3 regions of the Glutamicibacter halophytocola genome follow, and region 3 is predicted to be linked to each of the others. Evidence: predicted binding sites of a transcription regulator. Region 3 holds the regulator's gene; each other region holds the start of a gene.
What was found. Region 3 encodes LexA, which represses DNA repair genes until DNA is damaged. Its sites were predicted from a motif close to TCGAACANNTGTTCGA; they were not measured.

Region 1: a site for LexA is predicted at 4,012-4,027, ahead of uvrA (excinuclease ABC subunit UvrA). Genes of this name have one in related genera too.
Region 2: a site for LexA is predicted at 3,161-3,176, ahead of AOZ07_RS09140 (DUF6504 family protein). Genes of this name have one in related genera too.

Annotation. Positions count from the first base shown of each region.
Region 1 is NZ_CP012750.1:2,159,948-2,165,860, forward strand. Features, by position in the region: gene AOZ07_RS09920 (lysophospholipid acyltransferase family protein) at 1-323, opposite strand, end outside; gene AOZ07_RS09925 (HAD hydrolase-like protein) at 324-1,028, opposite strand; gene uvrA (excinuclease ABC subunit UvrA) at 1,116-3,986, opposite strand; gene AOZ07_RS09935 (PQQ-binding-like beta-propeller repeat protein) at 4,094-5,509, opposite strand; gene AOZ07_RS09940 (GntR family transcriptional regulator) at 5,776-5,913, opposite strand, start outside.
Region 2 is NZ_CP012750.1:1,988,062-1,993,974, reverse strand. Features, by position in the region: gene AOZ07_RS09155 (hypothetical protein) at 1-323, shown strand, start outside; gene AOZ07_RS09150 (DUF2127 domain-containing protein) at 760-1,236, shown strand; gene AOZ07_RS18790 (hypothetical protein) at 1,577-2,215, shown strand; gene AOZ07_RS09145 (hypothetical protein) at 2,278-2,580, opposite strand; gene AOZ07_RS09140 (DUF6504 family protein) at 3,216-3,524, shown strand; gene AOZ07_RS09135 (DNA polymerase III subunit alpha) at 3,561-5,913, shown strand, end outside.
Region 3 is NZ_CP012750.1:1,251,886-1,257,798, forward strand. Features, by position in the region: gene hflX (GTPase HflX) at 1-369, shown strand, start outside; gene AOZ07_RS05875 (ATP-dependent DNA helicase) at 362-2,359, shown strand; gene AOZ07_RS05880 (glycoside hydrolase family 76 protein) at 2,599-3,486, shown strand; gene lexA (transcriptional repressor LexA) at 3,568-4,287, opposite strand; gene AOZ07_RS05890 (LysM peptidoglycan-binding domain-containing protein) at 4,546-4,899, shown strand; gene AOZ07_RS05895 (histidinol-phosphate transaminase) at 4,981-5,913, shown strand, end outside.

The DNA.
Region 1 (5,913 bases), 910 kb from region 3:
ATGATGCCGACCAAGGAATCCAGGGCAGCCACAGAAGCAGCCTGCTCGCCGCGCTGCACGGGAATTGATCCAACGGACTCGAAGAAGGTTTTCATGAGCTTGCCCTTGACACCTGGTGTGGTGAAGTACTCTGCCTTTGCGAAGAAGGCAACGTCACGAGGGGTCAGGGCCTGGATAATCAAGGAGTCGAAGAAGGATAGGTGATTGGAAGCGACAATGAATCCGCCCTCTTTGGGCACATTTTCAAGGCCGGTAACTTCGGCGCGGCATATTCCATTAATTACGCCGCGAATCGAGGCTCGCGTCATGGTGTAGATGCTCATCTATTTCGCACCTTCCTGCATGACGCTTGCTTCAATTTCGAAGGAACGGGCTATATGCTCCCCCAGGATCGCCTTTGCTAATTCACTGACGTTTTCGACTTGGAGGTCGGCGCTGGCCAGTTCGTCGCCTTGCGCGAATCCCCAAGCCACACCGATAGATGCAACAGAATTTTCACGCGCCGCATCCAGATCGTAGTACCGATCCCCCACGACAACGCTCGAACTCGCCTCAAGATCCCCGTGGGACAAGGCTTCAGCAACGATATGCGTCTTGCTCGAACCGGTACTGCCGTGCTCGTCAGCGTTTCCATGGATCGCGTCGAGGTGCTCAGTCAGGCCTTTGCGTTCCAGAAGCAGGCGTGCGATGTTCACCGGTTTTGCGGTGGTCACAGCGACGTAGATGTTCTCGTGGCGCAGCGCCTCAAGAAGCGAGACGATCCCCGGATAAACCAGCGAATCGTCCATGCCCACCTCTTCGTACCGGGCACGGTACGTCGCGATGATGGAGTCGATATTTTCGTCGGTCACCCCGTCAAGGGTGCGCAGCCCAACTTGCAGTGGCGGACCCACCAGCGCTTCAACACGTGCCTCTCCTGGATCCGGGAGACCGTGGGCCACGAGGGCATGACGAATACCCGAGGTAATAGCACCTGCGGGGTCAACGAGGGTCCCGTCAAGATCAAAGAGCACACTTGTTACCGACATATTCACTTAGCTATCTTCCCATGAAGCGGGCGTGGGTCAGGAATCCATGACCGAAATGGCATATTTCCCCGATCCGCTCCACCACTTCTACAGGATTTCGGCCAAGAACCTCCCGGTGTGCGATTCGCCGACCTTGGCGACCTTTTCAGGCGTTCCAGTCGCCAGAATGGTGCCACCGCCGGAACCGCCTTCAGGACCAAGATCAATGACCCAGTCGGCCGACTTAATCACGTCGAGGTTGTGCTCAATGGTCAAGACGGTGTTGCCCTTGTCCACCAGGCCTTGCAAGACCTTCAGAAGCTTGCGGATGTCCTCAAAATGAAGACCTGTCGTTGGCTCATCCAGGACGTAGATGGAACGGCCGTTCGAGCGCTTCTGCAATTCAGCGGCAAGTTTAACGCGCTGGGCTTCGCCACCGGATAGCGTCGTCGCCGGCTGGCCCAAGCGGACATAGCCCAATCCGACATCGACCAAGGTCCGCAGGTGGCGTGCGATCGGCGTGAAGGCGCTGAAGAATTCAGCTCCCTCGGCAATTGGCATGTTCAAGACATCTGCGATGTTCTTGCCCTTGTAAAGCACCTGCAATGTTTCGCGGTTGTAGCGTGCACCATGGCAAACCTCGCACGGCACGTAGACATCAGGCAGGAAGTTCATCTCGATCTTGAGCGTTCCATCGCCAGAGCACGCCTCGCAACGTCCGCCCTTGACATTGAACGAGAATCGACCCGGCTGGTAGCCGCGCAGCTTGGCTTCGTTGGTCTCGGCAAAGAGCTTGCGAATGTGGTCGAAAACTCCCGTGTACGTAGCAGGATTGGACCGCGGAGTGCGGCCAATCGGCGACTGGTCCACGTGTACGACTTTGTCCAGGTGCTCAAGGCCGAGCACCCGGGTATGCCGTCCCGGTACTTGCTTGGCGCCATTGAGCTTATTGGCCAGCACCTTGTACAGGATGTCGTTGACCAAAGTGGATTTGCCCGAACCCGACACGCCAGTCACTGCGGTAAGCAAGCCCAGCGGGAATTCCACGGAAACATCCTGCAGGTTGTTTTCGCTGGCGCCGACTACCTTGAGCTTGCGGTCCTTATCAACCTTGCGGCGCTTCGCTGGGACATCAATCTTCTTGCGCCCCGAGAGGTAGTCTCCGGTCAGCGACTTGGTGTTGGCCTTCAATCCTTCGACCGAGCCCGAGTGCACTACTTCGCCACCGTGCTCACCGGCACCTGGCCCAATATCCACGATCCAGTCGGCTTCGGCGATGGTGTCTTCGTCGTGTTCAACAACGATGAGCGTATTGCCCAAGGAGCGCAGATGCAGCAAGGTGTCGATCAAGCGGCGGTTGTCGCGCTGATGCAACCCGATAGATGGTTCGTCAAGGACATACAGGACACCGACCAGACCGGAACCGATCTGAGTTGCCAAGCGAATGCGCTGAGCCTCGCCACCGGACAGGGTGCCGGCAGCGCGCTCCAGGGTGAGGTATTCCAGGCCCACATCCAAGAGGAACTTCATGCGGGCGTCAATTTCCTTCAGCACCTGGGCTGCGATCTTCGCCTCGCGGGACGATAGCTCAATGGTCGACAGGAAGTTGGCGGCACTGCGCAAATCCATAGCCGACACTTCAGCGATGGAACGCCCGCCGATCAGGACCGACAGCGACGCAGGATTCAGGCGCGCTCCGCCACACGTCGGGCAAGGAATCTGTCGCATGTACTGTTCGTAGCGATCACGGGCATGATCGGACTCTGTTTCTTCATGCTTGCGGTGAACGTAGGAGATGACCCCTTCGAAACCGGTGGAGTACTTGCGCTCACGGCCAAAGCGGTTCTTGTACTGGACCACAACCTTGTGGTCTTTGCCGTTAAGGATCGCTTCGCGGGCCTTGGCAGACAGGTCCTTCCACTGGGTCTCCATGGTGAAGCCGAGCTCGTGGCCCAGGCCTTCGATCAGGCGATTCCAGTATTCAGTGGTTGCCTTGCCCAACGACCATGGGGCGATTGCGCCGTCTGCTAGGGCCACTTCTGGATCGGGCACGATCAGGTGCTCGTCAACTTCCAGCTTGGTGCCGATGCCCGAGCATGCCGAGCACGCGCCGAAAGGATTGTTGAAGGAGAATGTGCGTGGCTCGATTTCATCGATGGCCAGTGGATGCTCATTAGGGCAAGCCAGGTTTTCCGAGAATGCCCGAACTCGTTTCGGGTCATCTTCGGCAAGGTCGACAAAGTCGGCCAGCACGCGGCCGTCGGCGATCCCCAGCGCGGTTTCAATCGAATCGGTCAGGCGTTGGCGTGCATCTTCCTTGATGGCCAAGCGGTCAACGACGACCTCAATGGTGTGCTTCACCTGCTTGGCCAATTTCGGCGGATCATTCAACTGAATGGTGGTGCCATCAACGCGGGCGCGCGAGAATCCCTTCGAGGACAGCTCGGCGAAGAGGTCGACGAACTCGCCCTTTCGTGCGCGAACCACGGGGGCAAGAATCTGGAAGCGAGTCTTTTCGGGCAGCTCCATGAGCTGGTCCACGATTTGCTGTGGAGTCTGCTTGGAGATCGGCTCATGGCAAATGGGGCAATGCGGGCGTCCGACACGAGCCCACAACAGACGCATGTAGTCGTAGACCTCGGTGATCGTGCCTACTGTTGACCGGGGATTCCGGCTGGTGGACTTTTGGTCAATCGACACCGCCGGAGACAAACCCTCAATGAAGTCAACATCTGGCTTGTCTACCTGCCCGAGGAACATGCGGGCGTACGCAGAAAGCGACTCAACGTAACGCCGCTGGCCTTCAGCGAAGATCGTGTCGAATGCCAGGGAGGACTTGCCGGATCCGGAAAGTCCGGTGAAGACGATCATCGCGTCGCGGGGCAGATCGATGTCCACATTTTTCAGGTTGTGCTCACGCGCTCCCTTAACGACCAGGCGAGTGAGATCTGTTTTCTTGCTCTCTGCAGTAATAGCCACGAAGCCATACTAATCGAAAACTGCTTCGAATAAGTGTACGAATGGACCTATCTCACAGAAATTTTTCTCGAGGTGTATTCGCAGTCCCGGCGAGCGCCAATCCGGGGCTAGTTTCCACTGGCATCAATCAAGCGATAGGCCACCATGCCTTGAAGCGTGCTAAGTACAACCAACTCTTTTTCGTCATAGCCGACACGTCCAAATTCCTGAACGGCAGGAATTGAATTAGTAGGTTTCCACGAACCACGCTTGCAGACTCCCTGGGCCTCTTGGAACAAAGTATCGCCTGATGCCTTATGGTCCCACGGTGCTGTTGTGCCCAATGTCGCGGAATAGATGTAATACGGATCTCGGTCAAACCTGCAAATCGTCGTTTCCCCCAGCACCTGTTGCAGCGCGATAGTTCTTCCTTCTTCTTTAGTGACCGCCTGGTCGCCACCAGCAACTGGAAGTAGCGTCATCGCTTTTCTATTTAGAGGAATACCGGCATCCTCAAGTCGTTCATCGTAAGCGTATGGGTCTGACAGTTTGAGCCGCCACTTTCTGGCGCCTGTTTTTATATCGATCCCACTCGCGGTCCATGTGACGTTGGTTGTCTTGGCGTAGATTCGACCGCGTTTTCTCGTCAGCACCTGCGTTCCTGCATCGTAGTGGCACACGACTGCAGTTTTTTCGTCGGCCATGAAACCTTGCCCAGTTAGGTCTCCACACCCATAAGCGATTCCTTGTAGTTGCCAAAGGGTACGTCCGGTTTTTGCGTCCAACGCGACAAGTTTGTTCAGGTCGACCATCCGATATTTGGCCTTTTTCTTTTCAGAATCGATGAAATCATCCTGCGTGAGAGACCCAAAGCCGATCAGGATCTCTTTGTTCTTCCCCACTGAATCCCAATGCCATCCGCCGGTGGAACCATACCCTTTGGCGAAAACTTTTTCGTAGGGTCGTTCCCACAAGAGTTTTTTGCCATGCGAATAGCTCAGGATTTCCTGATCATTCTCGTTCCAATAGGACGTGATGCCTTCGCCGAGGCTCCTGCCACCTTCCCGGATTCCTTTTTCAAGTTCGCGTTCGGGAACGACTTGCCATTGCCTCGAAGCCCAATCGAACTTGAGGTTCACACGTTCGAGCAAGTTCTCGCCACGAGATTTTCGTCCTTCAGTACAGAAGGTGTCGCCACAGACCGACGGTCGATCGCCCCAAAACTCGAAGTTGTTTTTGATCCTGTAAGGCTTGCCCGTGGCGACATTGGTGATTTTCAGCTGGCCATAAGCCCCGGTTTTAGTCCCGAGGTATGCGACATACGTCTTTCCGTTGTACTCGGCGGTAATTATTTCCGGAACGATGCCCTGAGCATCGGCCGCCCCAAGCGCTTCATCTTTCCAAAGCTGCTTGCCGTTGTTCAGGTTTCTGGCAATGACTGCCATCTGCGGTCCCTGGCGCCGATAGGCAATGGCTACCTCGCCGAGAACTTTTACGTCAGATACGAGAACTTCATCGCTTTCCCAGGCAACAGTCGCGGACACGGGCACCTGCTATTGTGGCGTCTCTGGGCTTGATTCCGCCTTGTTCGCAGTACAGCTTGGCAGCCCAAGACCGAGAATTAGCGCCCCTGCAGCGATGACCGCGAAACTCGCGTAGTGCGTGCGACCATTCCTATCCGAGTTCATGGTGGATTCCTGCCTCCGGGAACGTTAATTAGTTCCAGAGTCTAAACCGGGATCTCGAGCTTCCAGGAGAGCTATCCACAAATCTTTCAATCACTGATTCGTGGACTCAAATGCCTAGTCGCTTAGCGAGGCAAGGAGCTGAAGGCGGCACGCAGGTACTTTACGGCAGTGGCCTCATCGACTGACCACAGCTGCGCAATCCGGGCCAAATCCGCTGCCGCATCGCTAACTTCTTGTTCGGCTCGGTTCTCTGCAGCCTG
Region 2 (5,913 bases), 740 kb from region 3:
TGCTGCGCAATATCAAGGGCGAACTTGTTTCCGATAGAGCAATCCCCGTCCAGAAGTCCGGTGGTGTCGATAAGGAACAGAAGTACGTGGTTCTTTACGAGGACGATGTTCTCCCCGAAGTCGGTTCGACCTACGTGTTCCTCGCGTATGCGCAGGAAGATGGGTCATTGCTGGTATCTGGCCCGAATTCATCCCTTGAGATCGAGGCAGGAACCGAGATGGAACTGGGTAAATCCAAAGTAGTGCAGGCTTACGGGGAGGCAATGAAGAGCCAGGAGAAAACCGACCGTACGAGATTTCGCTCGAATTTTGACGCGTCATGATAGTGAAGCGTAGAGCCGATTTTTACTAGTTTGATCTCATGTCGCTAAACGCGTGCTTGTTAAACCATCTGTTTCGCTCTGTGGGCGATCAGGTTGCGGCACAGATGGAACACCCGGCGAATCGAGAGGTGGCCATGGCAATAAAGCCATGGCCACTTTGTCTATGCGTAGGTGAAATTCCCCTATATGTGTATCGAAAACGATCGATATTGGCCGATCATGAAGAGGTGCCGTATACCTTCGGCAGGGCGTTGAGCAGCGGAACGCGCTACATGAATTTTGCCCTTCCGCCTTCCTCCACCTGAGCCCCCGAAGAGTTTCGTAGTGTACGTTCAAATCAGGACGCAACAGCGGCTTCTTCTCTCCTTTGAAAGTAGGGTTAGCTCATCGGCGGAGGAAACTCGCAAGGGATGAGAATGAAAGTGGGCGACGGTCTATGGATACTTCCGGGCGTTCGGTTCAGATTCGTCACCGACGCTTGCTTGATCGCACCTTTTATGTGGGCCTAATCCTTAAAGGACTCAATGGCTTGGCAGAGCTGATCAGCGGAACGGCGCTTTTATTCACTGGACCCGCCAAGATTGCATCATGGATTAGCGTCCTAACCCAACACGAGCTCAGCGAAGATCCCCAGGACTTCATCGCTCGATCATTGGTCAACTTGTCTGAACGACTGGATGTTTCAGCGACACTATTTGCCGCCTTTTATTTGCTGATTCATGGGCTGGTAAAAGTGGTGCTTGTGTGGGCCGTGCTCAAAAACCGGTTATGGGCCTACCCCTGGCTTATCGGCTTCCTAATAGCGTTCATCCTCTATCAGACCTATGAACTGATCGTTAACTTTAGCTGGGTGTTACTGGCTCTCACAGTCTTTGATGTTGTGATTGTTCTGCTGACCTGGCGCGAGTACTAATTGCATCGACTGCCAGGCCTCCAGAATCAGAACGAATGATGCTGTTCGTGCAATGGCTAAACGAAACTGAATTCTAGAACCGAAAACGACCGATATTGAAAAGGCCTCTAACCAGGAATCTCAGTTCTCTAGCAGCCCACTGGCATTCTCGAAAGTCTTCTATTACTTTCATCTTCTACAGTTGATCGCACAACACACTCGTGCGATCAACAACTCCACCAATCCAAGGGTTTAAAAAATGTATTTAACATCCCGACACAGGTAGTTCAATTATTTTCACTCAAGATATATTTAGAGATACTACTCATCAAGACGATCAGTAGACAGATTGAGGAATTCTTTGAAAAAGTCTACTTCGCTTATTCTCGGTGTATTACTACTAGGCAGCTCACTGGTGAGCGCGCCTGCTAATGCGGCGCAGACGGAGACAGAAAATTTTGTAGAAACACAGACCACTCCAGCCTACGCAGTAGGAAAAAGTGGAGAACGATTCTATTTTGAAAACGTTGCACAAAAGCTAGGGGTTGGGCAACCCGCAGCGTATTGGTCACCATGTGGCGTTTTCGATAAGAACGAAAAACTCGTCAGGACTTTCAACCGGCAAGCGGTCAAAGGAGTCTCAGGGCGTACAGCCTATCTGCGTTGCGGTACAAACAAAGTCATCAATGGCGACAATGTAGGTTGGGGCTATCGGCATATTAAAGCTGGCCACATGAATGATTGGAACAACCAGGCCGTGTATTTGGGGGTAAACTGGAGGGAATTTGCCGATTGGGCAACCAATGAAGCATTAAACTGGCCATGCCTGAAGAAATATCAGAGCAGCAATAAAACCGTCCGCTACGGTGGAGTTTATGAACTGCGAGATTCCCGTGACCGCATCTTCAAAAGAGTCGGTGTCACAACGGCAGTCTCGACCACAAATTCTCGTATCATCACATCTCATCCAGATAGCGTGAGCCGAGCCTGCGGTAAATAATAAGATTTCAATGGATCACTGACTACAAGAATGGCTATGGCGTATTTGCGCCATAGCCATTCTTAGTCTTCTGTCTCTATTCTCATGCTTGCTCCGTACATGGTTCCTCGTGAACCAGTGAAAGTATGAAGTGCTGTTATCAATTGTGAGAATGCGTATTGCTCGCCACCAGTAAAACCTCGCGGCATTTTAATCCCGTTCAAGCTGGCAAGATCTTTTTCTGTGACCCTCCATTTGATGATCGCGAGCCCGTTGTCGTCAAAATTTGGGTATTCAATGTAGATCCCCCAAGGTGTTATGCGAGCTTCGTAACCATATTCATTCACCAAGTAATCTACATAATTTTGGCGTTTGAAAGTCTCCATAGTTCAATCCTAACGACAACACGTAAACATTTTTATGGGTACACACAAAATAACCGTTTTATGGTTGCTGGATCTTCTGCGGCTGGGTTAGCTTACCGCATACTATCAAGCTCGCGGCGATGAGTATCAGGCCTTCGTTTGCTCGATCCGGTAGCACCTAAGCCATTGGACTCATCTGGCTTTCCCGCCCGCAGGTATCTTTTCTCCATGGTTTGTCTCTTTCGGCTGCTCGCAACCGACGGGTTTTGAAGCATTCTTGCCTGCAATCACCCAGGCGAGTTCGAGTGCCACCTCGCTAGCTCCGGCTTGCTCCCAGAACCACTTCCATTTGGTGATTCGAGGAACTGGATTGGCTATTTTGCTTGATGCGGAATGCCTCGCGGCGGTCCCAGGGCCGGAAGGTACTAGAGGCAATGGTGGTCTTTTATGGTTGCCAGTGCCTTAGGCCCATTGGCCTGGCGATGGGAATTGCGACCAGCTTCGAGGTCAACGGAACTCCCTTTGCGCTCAGTACAGCTTTTCGCGAAGCGGTGCCCGGCTAACCCAAACTGTCGGTGCGCCTGACTAGTGTAACTGTCATTCGAACACGTGTTCGAATAGGATGGTTCTACCAAGTAAGGAGTGCACACGTGGGGATGTTCACCGAGTCAATCGAGGTTGCCCGCGCAGCGAATGGAATGCCGTTGCGCGTGAGCTGGCAGGGGCAGGACTACCGCCTGGCTGCCGAGCCTCAACGCTGGTTCGAGCGCCGCAAATGGTGGGACGAAAACCTGCGGATTCCTCGCGGAATCGGCGCAGGAATCGCCGACTATGAGATGTGGCGACTGCAACTGGTTGCGGTGCGCGGACCCCAGCAGGTGCACAGCGTTGACGTCAGTTTTGACGCGCAAACCGAACGCTGGCGACTGGTGCGTGTGCATGAGTCCCTGGCCCGCAGCGCCTAGTCCGCAGCCAGGGGAACATATATTCGAAGGACCGCAATGAGCTTCACCCATTTGAACGTCAGTTCTTCCTATAGCGCCCACTACGGGGTGTCGCACCCGCGCGCCTTGGCCCAAGCGGCCAAAGCCCACGGTGCGCAGATGCTGGCACTCACTGACCGGGACGGGCTATATGGAGCAGTCAAGCACGTCGCCGCCTGCATAGCAGAAGGTCTGGCGCCCATCCTCGGTGCCAACCTCGCGGTGCTCGACTCTGCCGGCGAAACCCTCGCAAGAATCACCGTGCTAGCTCGCGGCGGTTGCGCAGGAGCTGGCTACGCAGCGTTATGCCGAACGATTACCCTCGCGCACAGCACCGCGCACGGCGTTCCGGGACTGAGCACCAGTCAGGTTGGGGAACTGGGCCGCGAAGGCAACCTGATGATCCTGATCGGTGGCGAGTCCGATGTAGCCAGGGCAATCCTCAAGGGAAAATACGCCCAGGCGCGCACCCTCATGGCCGACTGGAAAAAGCGGGTGGGGAAGATGCTGCGAGTGGAAATCACCACCTACCTCTCTGCGCATGGTTCACGCTACAGCCTCGGCGAAGCCGCCCGCTTGCTGCGCTACGCCCAAGAGCGGGGGATTAAGTCCGTGCTCACCAATGCCGTGCGCTATGTGGACCCCGACGGGGCGGTCACCGCAGATATCATTGACTCCGCACGCACCCTGCACAGCTTGAAAAACCTGGATTCCTGCCAGCCCAATGGGCAGGGCTGGCTGAAAACCCCGCAGCAGATGCAGCAGCTTGCCACCGAAATCGGCAACGCCACCGAGCGGATCTGGGCCCATCAGATGCTGCGCGATACCGAACAGCTTGCCGCGTGGGCGGCACTGGATCCCGTCGCAGACCTCGGGTGGAAGAAGCCGGTGATCCCCGAGGCAAAAATCATCGGACTCTATCGCCCAGCCCAGCAGGAACTAACCGAACGCGTCTTCGCAGCGGTCCCGCGCCTGCTGCCTGACACCGACCGGAACCTGATCGAGAAGCAGCTGGACCTCGAGCTGGGGGTGATCGACCGGCTGGACTTCGCCGGATACTTCCTGACCGTTGCCGAAACCGTCAAGTTGATCACTGACATGGGGGTGCGTGTTGCGGCCCGCGGTTCGGGCGCCTCCTCGCTGGTGAACTACCTGCTGGGCATCAGCCAGGTGAACCCGCTAGCCCATGACCTGGTGTTCGAGCGCTTCCTTTCGGATACCCGAACCACCCTGCCCGATATCGACATCGACGTGGAATCCGCGCGCCGCCACGAGATCTACCGCAAGATCTTCTCCACCTACGGAGAGGAGCGCGTGAGCCTGATGAGCATGCAGAACGCCTACCGGGCTCGCGGCGCAGTGCGCGATGCCGGATCCGCACTGGGCATCGAACAAGAGCAGATTGACGAAATCGCCAAGCAGCTCTGGCGCTTCTCCGCATCCTCTTTCCGCGAAGCGCTCACCGAGAAGCCCGAACTGGCCGCCTTGGCCGAGCGCATCACCGATGACACCCAGCTCGATATCCTCATCGACGCCACCGAGCGCCTGGACCGGCTGCCCCGGCATATCTCCATGCATCCCTGCGGGGTGATCCTCTCCGACGCGAGCCTGCTGGACCGCACCCCGGTCCAGCCCTCGGGCATCGGGCTGCAGATGAGCCAATTCGACAAGCACGACATGGACCTGATGGGCTTGATCAAGCTCGACGTGCTCGGGGTGCGCATGCAATCAGCCATCGCCTACACGCTCGAGGAGATCGCCCGCCTGCACCCGAGCAAAGAGCAGGCAGCTCGCGCCGGCGGGCATGCCGACGACAGCTACATCGACGCCACCGGAGTGATCGACCTGGCCAGGGTGCCGCTGGATGACGAACCCACCTTCGAATTGATCCGCTCCACCCATACGCTGGGCTGCTTCCAGATCGAATCCCCGGGGCAGCGCGAACTGGTCGGCAAGCTCGCGCCCCGCGAATTCAACGACCTGATCATTGACATCTCCCTGTTCCGCCCGGGTCCCATGCAATCGAATATGGTCAAGCCCTACCTGGAACACCGCCACGGATTCGCCCCGGCCCAATACCTGCACCCGAAGCTGATTCCCGCGCTCGCCGAAACCCACGGGGTCACCGTCTTCCACGAACAGGTGCTGCGCATGCTCGATGTGCTCACCGGTTGCGGGCTGGGGATGGCCGATGTCTACCGTCGGCTGCTGGGCAACCCGGAGAAGGAACCAGCAGTGGAACGCTATGTGCGCACCGAGGCGGTGAAGAACGGCTTCACCCCCGAAGTGATCGATAATGTCTGGGAAGTATTATCCGGCTTTGGATCCTTCGGATTCTGCAAGGCCCACGGGGCCGCCTTTGCCGTACCCA
Region 3 (5,913 bases):
GTTCGTACCGTGCTTGGCGAAGTTGACGCGTTGAATATCCCGGAAATCATCGTCCTGAATAAGGCTGACGTCGCGGATCCATTTGTCATTGAACGAATCCGCAACCGTGAATCCAATACCTCCGTGGTTTCGGCTCACACCGGTGAGGGCATCGAAGAGCTGCTGGAAAAGATCAGCTCGTCGATTCCGCGTCCAGGCATTCAGCTTGAAGTTCTCATCCCGTACAACCGCGGGGATTTGATCGCAAAGCTGCATCAGAGCGAATCTGAAATCCTGGAAAGCGAACACCTGGACAACGGCACGCGATTGATCGTCAAGGTGCGCGATTCCCTGGCGGCAGAGTTGGAGACTTTCAACATTCATGGATAAGCAAGAGCAGGCCCTTGAGCTTCTTGAGGCCGCGGTAACTTCCATGGGTGGCGCCATGCGTACAGGCCAGCAGGAAATGGTCAAGCACGTGGTGGCTGCCTTGGAAGACGAAGAACATTTGCTGGTTCAAGCTGGCACCGGAACGGGAAAGTCCATGGGTTATCTCATTCCGGCGCTGGCCCATGCGCAAACTAGTGCCAAGCCAGTGATTGTTTCAACCGCTACACTCGCGTTGCAGTCGCAAATTGTCGGTCGCGACGTGCCGAGATTACTTGAGTCACTCAAGGGCAAGCTCTCCCGTCCCATGGATGTGGCTCTGCTCAAAGGCCGCTCCAACTACTTGTGCCAATACAAGCTCGGTGGCGGATACCCCGATGACGAAGGCACGCTGTTCTCGATGGATGAACCGGCAGTACCCGCCGGAACCACCTATTCACCGCTTGCCAGTGAAGTGATGAAACTTCGCGATTGGGCCGAGCGCACCGATACCGGCGACCGAGATGAATTGGTGCCCGGCGTCAGCGACAAGGCCTGGAAGCAGGTTTCGGTTTCGGCGATGGAATGCCTGGGTTCTCAAAAGTGCCCGATGGCCGATGAATGCTTCTCGGAAATGGCACGCGCCCGCGCGGCCGAATCTGACGTGGTGATCACCAATCATGCCTTGCTGGCGGTGTCTGCGTTTGAAGGCCTGTCGGTCTTGCCGGATTTCGATGTGGCCATCATCGATGAGGCCCACGAACTGCAGGACCGCGTGACCAGCTCGGTGTCTGGCGCCCTGTCGGCTCGAATGGTGATGACTGCTGCTGGTGGCGCCAAGCGCCACTGCGGCGTCAACGTCGATGAAATGGTCAAAGCGGCCAACCGACTGGAGAAGTCCCTGACGGGGATCCCCACCGGTCTGCTGGAGCAAGGCTTGCGCGAAGACATGGGCATTGCACTCAATGACATTGTTGAGCAGGCTCGCCTGGCATTGGCGCTGTCCAAGCCAGAGGCGAACGCGCCCGCCGATGGCGGACGACAGACTGCACGCTCCCAGCTGCAGGCTGTTATGGATGACTCTCTGCGCATGCTCGAATCTGAAGAGCGCCGCGAAGTTCTCTACACAACGCGCCCACGGGAGTTCGTAGAAGGCCGAGGCTACGTGGAGGCCGAAGAATCCCAACCGGCAACGCTGAATGTCGCACCGCTGTCGGTGGCAGGAAAACTGCGCGAAGGCCTATTTGATGGCCGCACGGTCGTGCTCACCAGTGCAACGTTGGCTATCGGTTCGCAATTTGATGCCGTGGCCGGTTCGCTGGGCTTGATGGGGAACGGAGCGCCAACATGGACTGGCGTCGATGTGGGAAGCCCTTTTGATTATCCAAAACAAGGCATCCTGTACGTAGCCAGGCATTTGCCAAAACCTGGCCGTCAACTTGCCGCTGAGACCCTGGACGAGATTGAAGATCTCATCAAGGCATCCGGCGGTGGCGCACTGGCGCTGTTCACTTCGAAGCGTTCGGCGGAAGAGGCCGCCAGCATCTTGCGCGAGCGGCTGGACGTGGACATCTTGTGCCAGGGCGAGGCCAGCATGAAATCCCTGGTCGAACAGTTCGCAGACGAACGCGACACTTGCCTCTTTGGCACGATGACGCTGTGGCAGGGAGTTGACGTCCCGGGGGATTCCTGCCGTCTGGTCATCATCGACAAGATTCCATTCCCACGCCCCGACGACCCGATTTCGAAGGCCCGGACCGAAGACGTCGCCAAGCACGGTGGCAATGGCTTTATGCAGGTTTCGGCTACGCATGCCGCCATCCGCTTGGCGCAGGGCGCAGGACGCCTGATCCGATCGGTCAACGACCGGGGCGTTGTAGCCATATTGGACTCGCGCATGGCCACGGCGCGCTACGGAAGCTTCCTGAAGGCTACCCTGCCACCGATGTGGCCCACAGTAGACAAGAAGGTCATTTCTGGAGTTCTGGAACGCCTCAAGCCTGCTGAAAAGTAACTTCCAGTGCTTGAAAGCAATGACCCGGTGACTCGGGCTCGTTGAATGCACTAATGTCTGTGCCACAGGGAAGGAAAAATCCGGAAGGCAAGATGAAATCCATGAGGGGACTGGCGCGTGAAGCAGCCGAAGATACGCATGCGCGATTTGGCCATCGGCTCCTTTGCCTGCCAGGCACGTGGATTGGCCGGCCCTATAGCCTTCAGCACCGGATGCATGACGGAAGCATGCTCAGCGATATGAATGGATTTTCTCATCCGTTTGCTGAGTGGAACTACTGGTGGCAGGCCCACTACCTGGATGCGATCCTTGACGACGGGCTGGGCTATTGGGAAGCTGGCGATCGTGATGCAGCCCGGTGCGAACTTCACCGTGCCAAAGACCTGCTGGCAGGAATCCGCATTCGCAATTTCGGAGTCTTCCCGAACTACTTCTTTGACGATATGGCATGGCTGGCGCTGGCGAGCCAGAGGTTGCTGGCTTTTTCCCGGAAGCTGGAAGGGCACAGCCATCTCGGTGCAAAACGAGCAATAACGACTTTGCGCAAGCAATTGGAAAGCGGCATCGACGAAGTCTTCGATGGCGGCTTGTACTGGTCGAGGAAACGCGATTTCAAGAATGCCCCTGCCAACGCTCCTGCCGCACTCTTTTTCGCACGCATCGGTGATCGCGAACAAGCCAGGAAGCTGCTTGACTGGATGCATTCCAACATCTTCAGCGACCAGCACGGTTTATATCTTGATGGGCTCAGACTCACTTCAGCAGGCCAAAAACTGGAAGATCACCTCTATACCTATAACCAGGGACCGGTGCTCGGCGCGCTGCTGGAATTAGGTACCGCAGCTGATCTGGAGCATGCTGCTGCACTTGTTCATGCCACACGCCGGCATCTGGCCGACGAGGCCGGATCCCTGCTGCTTGATGGAGGAGGCGATGGCAACCTATTTGCCGGGATTCTCTGCCGATACCTGGCCCTCTGCGCAAACGATGAGCGCATGGATCTGGAGGTTCGGGGCATCGCACGCGATTTGGTGACGTCGACAGCTAGCCGATTGGTCAACGAAGAACCACGACGGCTCTCAGCGGCAGTTCAGCGTTGGATGATCTTCAGCGCAGCACAACGGTGAGAATCGAAACCGAAATCGCAGGGAGCAATCGACTGAGGGGTGTCGATGCTTGCGCACCAACACCCCTCATGCCAGATGCGATTAGAGCGAACGCATCACAGAAACAACACGGCCCATGATCTTGGCCGCGTCGCCCAAGATCGGTTCGTAGCGTGAGTTCTGGGGCAGCAGCCATGTATGCCCATCGCGCTGCCGGAAGGTTTTGACAGTGGCTTCTTCGTCCAGCAATGCAGCGACGATATCGCCGTTTTCAGCATTCTGCTGACGGCGGACGACTACCCAGTCACCATCACAGATAGCGGCATCAACCATGGAATCGCCAGAGACTTTGAGCATGAATAATTCGCCGTGTCCGACCAGCTGGCGAGGCAACGAGAAAACATCTTCGACAGACTGATCAGCAAGGATCGGCCCACCAGCAGCGATCCGGCCGACCAATGGAACCATGGTCGTATCGGCTGACGTGCTGAGCTCGATGACCATCGCGTCTTCGGCAGCCTTGCTCTCTGCAGCCTCCGACGCCGTTGAGTTCTCAGCATCGTCCGCCAACTGCAGTGGCAACAAAATCTCCATGGCGCGCGGACGGCGTGGATCTCGACGAATGTACCCGAGCTTTTCTAGCTGGCTCAATTGGTGGGTGACGCTCGAAAGGCTCTTGAGCCCTACCGAGTCGCCAATCTCACGCATGGATGGTGGATAGCCGTTCTTGCCGATGGCACGCTGGATCGTTTCCAGGATCTTCTTTTGGCGAATCGTCAACGAGCGTGCATTCGATCGGGGAGTGCGTTGTGAAGCTGACATGAGATTTTGCCTTCCCTAGCTATCTGTCGAAAGTTCGGCAGTCCAAACTGTCGGAGCCAGATGGTGTGATGTTTTCATTGCTCGTCTACTTCGAAATCTTAGTGGATAAGCGAGCTTCTTTCAAAGATTTGTTCGAAAACTTCTGGACAAGTCGGACGAAGCTCTGTTAGAACAGATGTACTAGTTTCGAACAAGTCTTCGAAATCTACATATCGAATATAACTTCGCATCGCTACACAATCTTGAGGAGATAAGGTCATGGCAACCCTCGCACTTGACTCAAATCAAACCCAGAGCCCATTGAAGATCCGGATCAACCGCCGCGGCTGGGCTGTTTTGGTGGGCATTCCAGTTTTTGCGCTAACCGTAGCTGCAGCGTTCTTCTTCTCGATGTTCGCTTCAGATGCAAGGGCATCATCTGAACTCCCAACGGGCGTCGAAACTGTGGACGTCACCGTTATCCCGGGCGACACCGTGTGGAGCTTGGCCAAGGAGTACGCCCAGGGCTACGACGTCACTTCTGCTGTCAGCCACATTTCGGAACTCAACTCCCTCCAGGGAAGCGAGATCCACGTTGGCGACTCGCTGTCGATCCCTGTGCTCGCTGGTTAGAGCATCGATCGAGGCAGGGGATTGTTACCTTGACTCGTAGCGGATTCACCCGCCAAGCCGGTACGCACGTAGACTTATTGCGTGAATGACCGCAGTGAACTTTTGAGTCAGCTGCCCTTGCGTGAGAATCTCCGCGGGCTATCCCCATATGGCGCACCACAAATCGACGTGCCCATTCAGCTGAATGTCAACGAGAACACTCATCCGCTTCCGCCAACTGTCGTGGATGCCATTGCGCAAGAGGTCGCAAAAGCAGCAACCAGCCTCAACAGATACCCGGATCGTGAATTCACCGAACTCCGTGAACTGCTGGCTGACTATCTCGGCCACTCCCTGACCGCAGGGAACATCTGGGCGGCAAACGGCTCGAACGAAATCCTCCAGCAAATCCTGCAGGCATTTGGCGGGCCAGGACGAAGCGTCATGAGTTTCGGACCAACATACTCGATGTACCCCCTCCTAGCTAGCGGGACCGATACAACATATATCGCCGGTACGCGCGCCGAGGATTTCACTCTCTCCGCAGAATCCGCGGCAGAACAAGTTCTCAGGCACCAACCGAACATTGTCTTCCTGTGCTCTCCTAACAACCCCACGGGCACGGCGCTTGGCCTGGACGTGATCACAGCCGTATATGACGCAATGAGCGAGCACAATGGCATGGTCATTGTTGACGAAGCCTACGCCGAGTTTTCCTTGTCCAGCACCAAATCGGCGCTCACCTTGCTTGAAGGCCGCCAGCGGCTCATCGTCACGCGCACCATGTCAAAGGCCTTTGGCCTTGCCGGTGCCCGCGTCGGGTACCTCGCAGCGGCGCCTGAAGTCACCGATGCCATTCGCTTGGTGCGGCTGCCATACCACCTCTCGGCCGTCACGCAGGCAACTGCCGTAGCGGCGCTGAAGAATATCGATTTGTTGTTAGCCCAGGTGGAAGACATCAAAACGCAACGAGATCGAATTGTTGCCCGCTTGAAAGAGCTTGGGCTTAAGCCTTCCGTCTCCGACTCCAACTTC